DNA from 2 places in the Microbacterium luteum genome. Region 1 is predicted to be linked to the other one. Evidence: predicted binding sites of a transcription regulator. Region 1 holds the regulator's gene; the other holds the start of a gene.
The links. The regulator HspR, encoded in region 1, represses chaperone genes until heat shock. The targets are predictions, from matches to a motif close to AAGTTGAGTCNNNNNGACTCAACTT.
Positions count from the first base shown of each region.

Region 2: IM777_RS05200 (ATP-dependent Clp protease ATP-binding subunit) is a predicted target of HspR. The motif match lies at 2,009-2,033, and genes of this name have one in related genera.

Region 1 covers NZ_CP063814.1:3,238,732-3,243,145, forward strand. The annotation lists gene IM777_RS15675 (AI-2E family transporter) at 1-977, opposite strand, end outside; gene IM777_RS15680 (potassium channel family protein) at 987-1,733, opposite strand; gene IM777_RS15685 (heat shock protein transcriptional repressor HspR) at 1,791-2,249, opposite strand; gene IM777_RS15690 (DnaJ C-terminal domain-containing protein) at 2,381-3,385, opposite strand; gene IM777_RS15695 (nucleotide exchange factor GrpE) at 3,394-3,999, opposite strand; gene dnaK (molecular chaperone DnaK) at 4,002-4,414, opposite strand, start outside.
Region 2 covers NZ_CP063814.1:1,061,679-1,066,092, forward strand. The annotation lists gene IM777_RS05185 (DoxX family protein) at 1-306, shown strand, start outside; gene IM777_RS05190 (class I SAM-dependent methyltransferase) at 310-1,413, opposite strand; gene IM777_RS05195 (DUF3817 domain-containing protein) at 1,481-1,936, shown strand; gene IM777_RS05200 (ATP-dependent Clp protease ATP-binding subunit) at 2,051-4,414, shown strand, end outside.

The sequences.
Region 1 (4,414 bases):
GGAATGGAGAGGATGGCGCCCAGCGGCCCGATGATGAAGGTCCAGAAGATGACCGAGAAGAAGCTCAGCGTCAACGACAGGTTCACCGCGTCGCTGACGAACTTCGGCTGCACGAGCACCTGCAGGGTGACGTTCACGACGCAGTAGATCGCGATCACGACGAGCATCGTCGGCCAGCCGCCGACGACGAGGGCGAGGACCGCCGGGGGCACGAGACCGAGCACGAACCCGATGTTCGGCACGAAGTTCGTCACGAAGGCGAGGATCGCCCACACCATCGGCGCCGGGATGCCGAGCGCCCACAGCGCGAGCCCGTCGATCACGGCGACGATGAGACCGAACGCGGCGTTGACGACGTAGTAGCGGCGCACGCTGCGGTTGTAGGCCGCGAAGCGCCCGAGGGTCGGTCGGATGCCGGTGCCGAACGCCGTCTCGGCGCGCGAGTACCGCGACGCGTCGGCGGCCATGAAGATGACGTAGGCCAGCACGAAGAAGAACGCCGTGAGCACGCCGAGCACGCTGCCCCCGACCGACGACGCGATCGTCAGCAGGGTCGACGGCGAGAGCAGCGAGGCCGTCGCGGCGGCGATCTGGTCGTCGAGGCCGAGGCCGCGGAGCCACTCCACGACGGCCAGGGCGGTCCGCTGCAGATCTTCGGCGAAGTCCTGCACGAGCCGCCCGAACTGCACGCCGGCGAAGGCGAGCATGACGGCGAGCACGGCGAGGATGAGGTAGCCGAGCACGATCACGGCGGTGGTGGCCGCCCATCGCGGCCATCCCCTGCGGCGCAGCGCCGTGCCGAGCGGCTGGCAGATGATCACGATGACCGCGCCGAGCACGAGCGGCCCGACGACATCGCGGCCGATCGAGAGCCCCACGAGCACGATCACCGACGCGGCGAGTCCGATCACGATCCGCAGCGACGGCGACAGCGCCGGTGGCGCGGGTGCGGCGGGTGCGGGGGCGGGACGCTTCACGATGCCAGGCTAGGCGCTCGGCGGGCGGTCGGTGGATGCGGCGCCGTCGCCCGGCCGGCCGAGGCGGGTTCCGAGGTCGTCGATCTGGGCGGCGAGGGCGCGCACCTGCCCGCGCGTGGCGGCTTCGCCCGCGTCATCCGCACCGGCGGCGGCCCGCTCGAGCACCCACGAGGCGAAGGTGGCCGAGACGACACCGACGACGGCGATGCCGCCGGTCATGAGCAGCACCGCGATGACCCGACCCCACGCGGTGACCGGCGTGTAGTCGCCGTAGCCGACGGTGGTGATCGTGACGAACGCCCACCACAGGGCGTCGCCGAACGAGGTGATGTTCGCGTTCGGGGCGTCGCGCTCGGCTTCGAGCACCGTGAGGGCGGCGACCCAGATGAGGGTGAGGGCGGCACCCGCGCCGTAGACGGCGATGCGTGCGCGGAGGGCCGCACCGGCGGTGCGCTGCAGCACGTGGATGACGGTGAGCGCCTTGAGCAGGCGCAGCGGGCGGAGGGCGGGGATCACCACGACGCACAGGTCGAACAGGTGGGAGCGGAACCAGCGGCCCTTCGGCTTGGCGAGGGAGAGCTGCACGATGTAGTCGATCGCGAACACGACCCAGGTGGCGAACATGATCGCCCGGGCGAGGGAGAACTCGCCACCCTCGAGGTCGGCGATCACCTGCCACGAGTACGCGACGATGAAGGCGAGCGAGGCGATGATCAGCGGCCAGTTCGTGATCTGCTGCCACCGGTCCAACGTCATGCGTTCGAGCCTAGAAGCGCCGCCCGGCGTTGACCGGCAGCCTCGCCGCCCAGGCTCTCACGAGTCGGTGTCGTCGGCGGGAGGCAGGGCGCGGTGCGGACGCCACAGCACGACCTCGGTGGCGCGACGCACGCGGGTGCCGTGGCGCAGCGAGATGACCGAGCCGGTCGCGCCGGCCGCGAACACGCGCGCACCGGGGCGTCGCTCGAGCTCGCTCTTCATGCGGTCTTCGAGGTCGCGCACGCGCAGGTGCAGCTCGCGCACCCGGTTCTCCAGTTCGAGGATGCGCGCGATGGCCGGCAGACTCATGCCCTCCGCCGACATGCGCGCGACCTCTCGCAGCTGCGCGACGTGCCGCAGCGAGTAGCGGCGCGACCCGCCCTGGGTGCGGGCGGGCACGACGAGGCCGAGACGGTCGTACTGGCGCAGGGTCTGCGGATGCATCCCCGCCAGCTCCGCGGCGCCGGCGATGGCGAGGATCGGTGCGTCCTCGTCGATCTCGTCGGGGTCCACCATGTGCTCACCTCGTTCCGTTTCGTCTCCTCGCTCCGCTCGTCGCTCAACGACCGGAAAAGGTTGATCCCAAGGTACTCCGCGGCCACCGGTCACCCCCACCGGTCGTTGAGCGAGCGGAGCGAGACGAAACGCTACGTGCGCGCCTTCGCCATGAGGTCCGCGCGCGGGTTCTCCTTCGGCTCCAGCGCCTGATACGCCGCGAGCGCCTCACGGGCCGCGTCATCCAGGTGCGACGGCACCGCCACCTGCACCTCCGCCAGGAGGTCGCCGGTGCCCTTCTGCGTCTGCACGCCACGACCCTTGACCCGCAGCACGCGCCCCGACGGGGTGCCCGCCGCGACCCGCAGTCGCACCGGGTCTCCGCCGAGGGTCGGCACCTCGATCGTGGCGCCGAGGGTGGCCTCGGTGAAGGTCACCGGCACGGTCACGCGCAGGTTCAGCCCGTCTCGAGTGAACACCGGATGCGGCCGCACGGTCACCTGCACGACGATGTCGCCCGATTCCCCGCCGTCCGGCGAGGGGCGACCGCGGCCGCGCAGGCGGATCTTCTGCCCGTCGCGCACACCGGCGGGGATCTTCACCTTGAACGGCTTGCCGTCCTCACCCTGCAGGGTGATGGTCTCGCCCTTGGTGGCGGTGATGAAGTCGATGGTCGTGCGCGCGGTGACATCCGCACCGCGCGACGGACCGCCGAATCCCTGGAACCCGCCGGAGGGCTGCCCGAATCGACCGGAGCCGAAGCCGGTACCGCGACCGCCCTGCTGCTGGTTGAACATCGAGAAGATGTCGTCGAAGTCGGCGCTGCTGTAGCCGCCGCCCCCACGGCCCTGCCCGAATCTCGAGAAGACGTCCTCGAAGCCCCCACCCTGTCCGGATCCGCCAGCCGTGAAGCGCGCGCCCGAGCCCATGGCCCGGATCTGGTCGTACTCCTCGCGCTGCTCGGGATCGCTCAGCACGGCGTACGCCTCGCTGATCTCCTTGAATTTCGCTTCGGCCTTGGCATCCCCCGGGTTGGAATCGGGGTGGTAGGTGCGCGCGAGCTTTCGGTAGGTCTTCTTGAGGTCGGCGGCGCTGACCTCCTTGGAGACACCGAGGACCTTGTAGAAGTCCTTGTCGAACCAGTCCTGACTCGCCACGTGTCCTCCTACTCCGCCGGAACGGCGACGACGACCTTGGCCGGACGCAGCTCGACAGAGCCCAGGCGGTACCCGACTTCGACGACCTCGAGGATCGTCGGGGTCTCGGTGCCCGGGGTGGGTGCCTGGAAGATCGCCTCGTGGTGCTGGGGGTCGAACGCCTCGCCGGCGGCGCCGTAGGGCTCGATGCCCATGCGCTCGACGACGCCGCGCAGCTTCTCGGCGATCGCGGCGAAGGGCGTGCCCTCGTTGAGGTCGCCGTGCTTCTCCGCGCGGTCGAGGTCGTCGATCACCGGCAGCAGTCCCTTGGCGACCGAGCCCTTGGCGCGCTCGATCTCGACCTCGCGCTGCTCTTCGGTGCGACGGCGGTAGTTGGCGTACTCGGCCTGCAGGCGCTTGAGGTCTCCCAGCAGCTGCGACTCGAGGTCGGCGAGCACCTGGTCCTCGGCGTCGGCACCGGCGGCGTCTTCGGATTGCTCCGCACCGAGGATGTCGTCGACGGTCAGGGCCGGATCCTCCGGCTGAGGGTCGGAGGCCTGAGCCTCCGACCCCTCGTCGCCGGGGACCTCGTTCTCGGGGACCTCGTCGGGTCCCGGTTCGAAGTCCTTGGGCATGGTTACTTCTTCTCCTCCGAGCTGTCCTCGTCCTCGTCGACGACCTCGGCGTCGACGACATCCTCATCGGACTCCGTCGATGCCTGCTCCTCCGACGCGCCGGCGCCGGGGGCGGCCTGCTCGTTCTGCGACGACTGGTAGATCGCCTCGCCGAGCTTCTGCTGGCTCTGGTTCAGCTTGTCGAAAGCCGTCTTCACGGCCTCGTCGTCGTCGCCGGCGAGCGCGGACTTGAGGGCGTCGACGTCGGCCTGCACCTCGGTCTTGACCTCTTCGGGCAGCTTGTCGGCGTTGTCGGAGATGAGCTTCTCGACCGAGTACGACGCGGTCTCGGCCTGGTTGCGCACCTCGGCGGCCTCGCGGCGCTTCTTGTCCTCGGCGGCGTGCTCCTCGGCCTCGCGCACCATGCGGTCGATGT
Region 2 (4,414 bases), 1.3 Mb from region 1:
CAGGCTCAGGTTCCGGACTTCGCGGTCGAGAAGACCGGCCTCGACCGGGACGCCGTCGTCGTCGCATCCGGCGTGGTGGAGGTGATGTTCGGCACGGCACTGGTGGCGCTGCCCGCCTCGCGCCGGCGCGTGGGCGCGCTCCTGGCCGCGTTCTTCATCGCGATCTTCCCGGGAAACGTCGAGCAGTTCACGCGTGGACGAGACGGGTTCGGCCTCGACACCGATGCGAAGCGTCTGGCTCGACTGTTCTTCCAGCCGGTGCTGGTCTGCTGGGCGTGGTGGTGCACGCGCGACGGCCGCGCGTGAGCATCATCGCCGGGTCGACGCGGTCAGGGTGAACTTGGCGTTGCGGGCGATCTGGCGAGTCGGGCCGACGATGCGCTCCAGCGCAGCGCGGTACCCGAGCGAAGAGTTCCACACGGTCCACAGTTCTCCGCCCGGCGCGAGCACGCGCGCGGCGTCGGCGAACATGAGCGGCGCGATCCTGTCGGTGACGGCTGCGCCCGAGTGGAACGGCGGATTGAGGGCGATGAGAGATGCCGATCGGTCGGGCTGCGCACCGAGCATGTCATCTCGCACGACCTCGACTCGACCGGCGACGCCGTTGGCGGCGACCGTGGCCTTCGCGGAGGCCACGGCGATGGCCGACTGATCGGCCGCGATCACCCGGGCATGCGGATGCCGGGTCGCCCAGGAGGCGGCCACGACCCCGGTGCCGCACGCCATGTCGATGACCGGCCGATGCGTCGGGGCGGGCAGGTGCGCCAGCAGCAGCCGGGTGCCGATGTCGATCGACGTGCCGGCGAACGCCCCGCCGAACGCGCACGCGGTGATGCCCTCGTGCGTTTCCTGCCGCGGTGTCGGATCCGCGCCGTCGTGTGGGCCTCGCGCGACGAGCACCCGGGACTTCTGTCTCGCGTGGGTGACGTCCACGCGGCCGAATCGGCGGGCGAGCACGTCGTTCATGGCGACGCTCATGTGCTTGAGGCGTCCGCCGGCGAACACCGTGACGTCGGGAGCGGCGTGGGCGGCGATGATCCCGGCGATGTCGTCGAGCTGGTCGAGCGAGCGCGGCAGGCGGAGCAGCACCACGCGGGCTCCCCGCACGAGCTCGGCCGTCAGGGCGAGAGACCGATAGGCGTGCGAGGGGGCGAGGTCGTCGGCGTTGGCGGCGAGCGCCCGCTCCCCGGTGAGCGCATCCTGGTGGACGCGGATGCCGGTGGCGCCGGCGAGTGCGGCGCCGAGGGTGAGCGCGCCGTAAGCGTCGCCGATCACGCACACGGCGCCGGATTCGGCGTTCTCGCGCGCCGCCGCGGAGTGGTCGAGGATGAGCCGGTCGGCGGCGTCGACCGCGACCAGTCCCGGGGCCTCGAGGTCGGGGCGCCGCCGCAGGCGATCGAGCTCAGGGTGCACGCTTCCACGCTAGACCGTGGCGCGTCACCCGCCCGCTTAGGGTGGAGACGACCGATCTGGAGTACTCGTGTTCCGCACACCTCTTTCCCTGTTCCGTGTCCTCGCCTTCGCCGAAGCGGTGTCCTGGACGCTCCTCATCGCAGGACTGATCCTGCGTGCGACGCTCGACCTCCCGATCGCGGTGACGATCGGCGGCGGCATCCACGGATTCGTGTTCCTCTCCTACGGCGCCACGGCCGTGCTGGTGGCGATGAACCAGCGATGGCGGATGTGGCCGACGATCGTGGCCGTCGTGAGTGCCGTCATCCCCTATGCGACCATCCCGACGGAGATCTGGCTGCACCGTGCCGGGCGTCTCGACGGCCCCTGGCGAATCGCGCCCGGCCCCGAGGCGGACCGTTGGTACGACCCGCTGATGCGGTGGTTCCTGCGGCGGCCATGGGTGCTCGCGCTGTTCCTCGTGGCGGCGGTTGCCGTCGTCTTCGCCGTTCTCCTGGTCGTCGGCCCGCCCGGAGGGAAGTGAGGCGGATCTCGGCGCCTCGGAATAGTCAGCCTCCTCCTGCGTTGAAGTTGATAAGTGATCGCTCAACTCTTAAAGTTGAGGTCGCTTGACTCATCTTTGATGCAAGGAGCGGGAATGCCCGAAGACTTCACCCCCGACGAAGGCCACAGCGCCTTCGACGAGTTCCTCGCACGCTATCTCGCGGGCGAGCGCGCCCGCGCCGAGCGATCGATCGACCTCAGTCGATTCCTCGGTGCGGCGACGCAGCAGATCCTGCAGGCCGCAGGTCGATACGCGCTCGAACGGGGCCAGCAGGAACTCGACGCGCTGCACGTTCTGCGTGTGCTCGTCGACCGTTCGCCGGCGAAAGACGCGGTCGAGCGCGTCGGCGCCGACGCGGCGGCGATCGTCCGCGCCGCGGAGGACCGGCTGCCGGCGGCCTCGCACCGAGCGCATGTCGATGGCGCGGTGATCACCCCGTCGGTGCAACGAGCGCTCTTCCACGCCTACCAGGTGGCGCGCTCGTCCGGATCGACCTATGTCGACCCCGAGCACCTGTTCTTCGCCCTCGTGCTCGCACAGGACACTCCCGCGGGGCAGATCCTCGCGCGCGCCGGCGTGACCGCGGAGTCTCTGACCCAGGAAGTTCGTGAGACCGTGTCGGGCGACGCCGAGGCGCCGGAAGACGGAATGGCATCGTCGTCGACGCCGATGCTCGACCGCTTCGGCACGGACCTCACCGCGCGGGCACGCGAAGGCGCGCTCGACCCGGTCATCGGCCGTGCCGACGAGATCGAGCAGACGGTCGAGATCCTCAGTCGTCGCACGAAGAACAACCCCGTGCTCGTCGGAGAAGCCGGCGTCGGCAAGACGGCGATCGTCGAGGGACTCGCCCTGGCGGTGGCCGCCGGCAGCGTTCCGGCGCAACTGACGGACAAACGGGTGATCGTCCTCGATCTGCCCGCGATGCTCGCCGGCACCCGCTACCGCGGAGACTTCGAGGAGCGCCTCACGCAGACGATGGATGAGATCTCCGCGCACCGCGACGAGATCGTCGTCTTCATCGACGAGGTGCACGCCGTCGTCGGCGCCGGAGGCGGCGGCGACGGCGGCATGGATGCGGGGAACATCCTGAAGCCCCGCCTCGCGCGCGGCGACCTGCACCTCATCGGCGCGACCACGCTCAAGGAGTACCGCGCGATCGAGAAGGACCCGGCGCTGGAACGTCGGTTCCAGCCCGTGCGGGTGGGCGAGCCGTCGCCCGAAGACGCGATCCGCATCCTCGAGGGGCTCGCGCCCGCGTACGAGGAGCACCACGGAATCACCTACACGCCCGACGCGCTCCGCGCCGCGGTGGAGCTCAGTGACCGCTATCTCGGCGATCGCGTGCTGCCTGACAAGGCCATCGACCTCATCGATCAGGCGGGTGCGCGCCTGCGCCTCCGTCTCGGCGCGAAGGTCGACGTCTCCGACCTCGTGACCGAGGCTGCCGCACTCGAGGCGGAGAAGAACGCCGCCGTGACCGCCGAGCAGTACGAGGAGGCGTCGGTGCTGCGCGACCGCCTCGCCGAGGTGCAGGCTGAGATCGAACGGGCGGCGCGTGAGGGCCACGACGTGTCGACGGTGGTCGACGAGCCGCAGATCGCTGCGGTCATCAGTCGTGCGACCGGCATCCCCGTGAGTCGCTTGACCGAGACGGAGCGCGAGCGCCTCGGCGCGCTGGAGAGCGAGCTGCACGAGCGCGTCATCGGACAGGATGACGCCGTCGCCGCCGTTGCCCGCGCGGTGCGACGCAACCGCACCGGCATGGGCGACGAGCGTCGACCCGTCGGGTCGTTCCTGTTCCTCGGCCCGACCGGCGTCGGCAAGACCGAGCTGGCGAAGGCGCTCGCGGAGTCGCTCTTCGATGACGACCAGGCGGTCGTGCGCTTCGACATGAGCGAGTTCGGCGAGCGTCACACCGTGTCACGTCTGGTCGGGGCCCCTCCCGGCTACGTCGGCTTCGACGAGGCCGGGCAGCTCACCGAACGCGTGCGGCGCAACCCCTACTCGGTCGTGCTGTTCGACGAGATCGAGAAGGCGCACCCCGACGTGTTCAATGTGCTGCTGCAGGTTCTCGACGACGGGCGCCTGACCGACGGTCAGGGGCGCACGGTCGACTTCCGCAACACCGTCGTCGTGATGACCTCGAACCTGGGCTCGGAGTTCCTCGCGTCGCGGGGCGGCGCGATCGGATTCCTCGCCGACGGCGGGGGAGCGACCGGGTTCGGTTCGGAGAAGGACCTGCGCGATCGGGTGATGGGCAAGCTCCGCGAGGCGATGCGACCGGAATTCCTCAACCGGATCGACGAGATCGTCCTGTTCCGCAAGCTCGAGTCCGCGCAGCTCCAGCAGATCGTGCGCGTCCTGCTGGATGCCACCGAGCGGCGGCTCGGCGCGCGGTCCGTCGCGTTCCAGATCACCGATGCCGCGGTGGCGCGGCTCGCCGAGCTCGGCTAC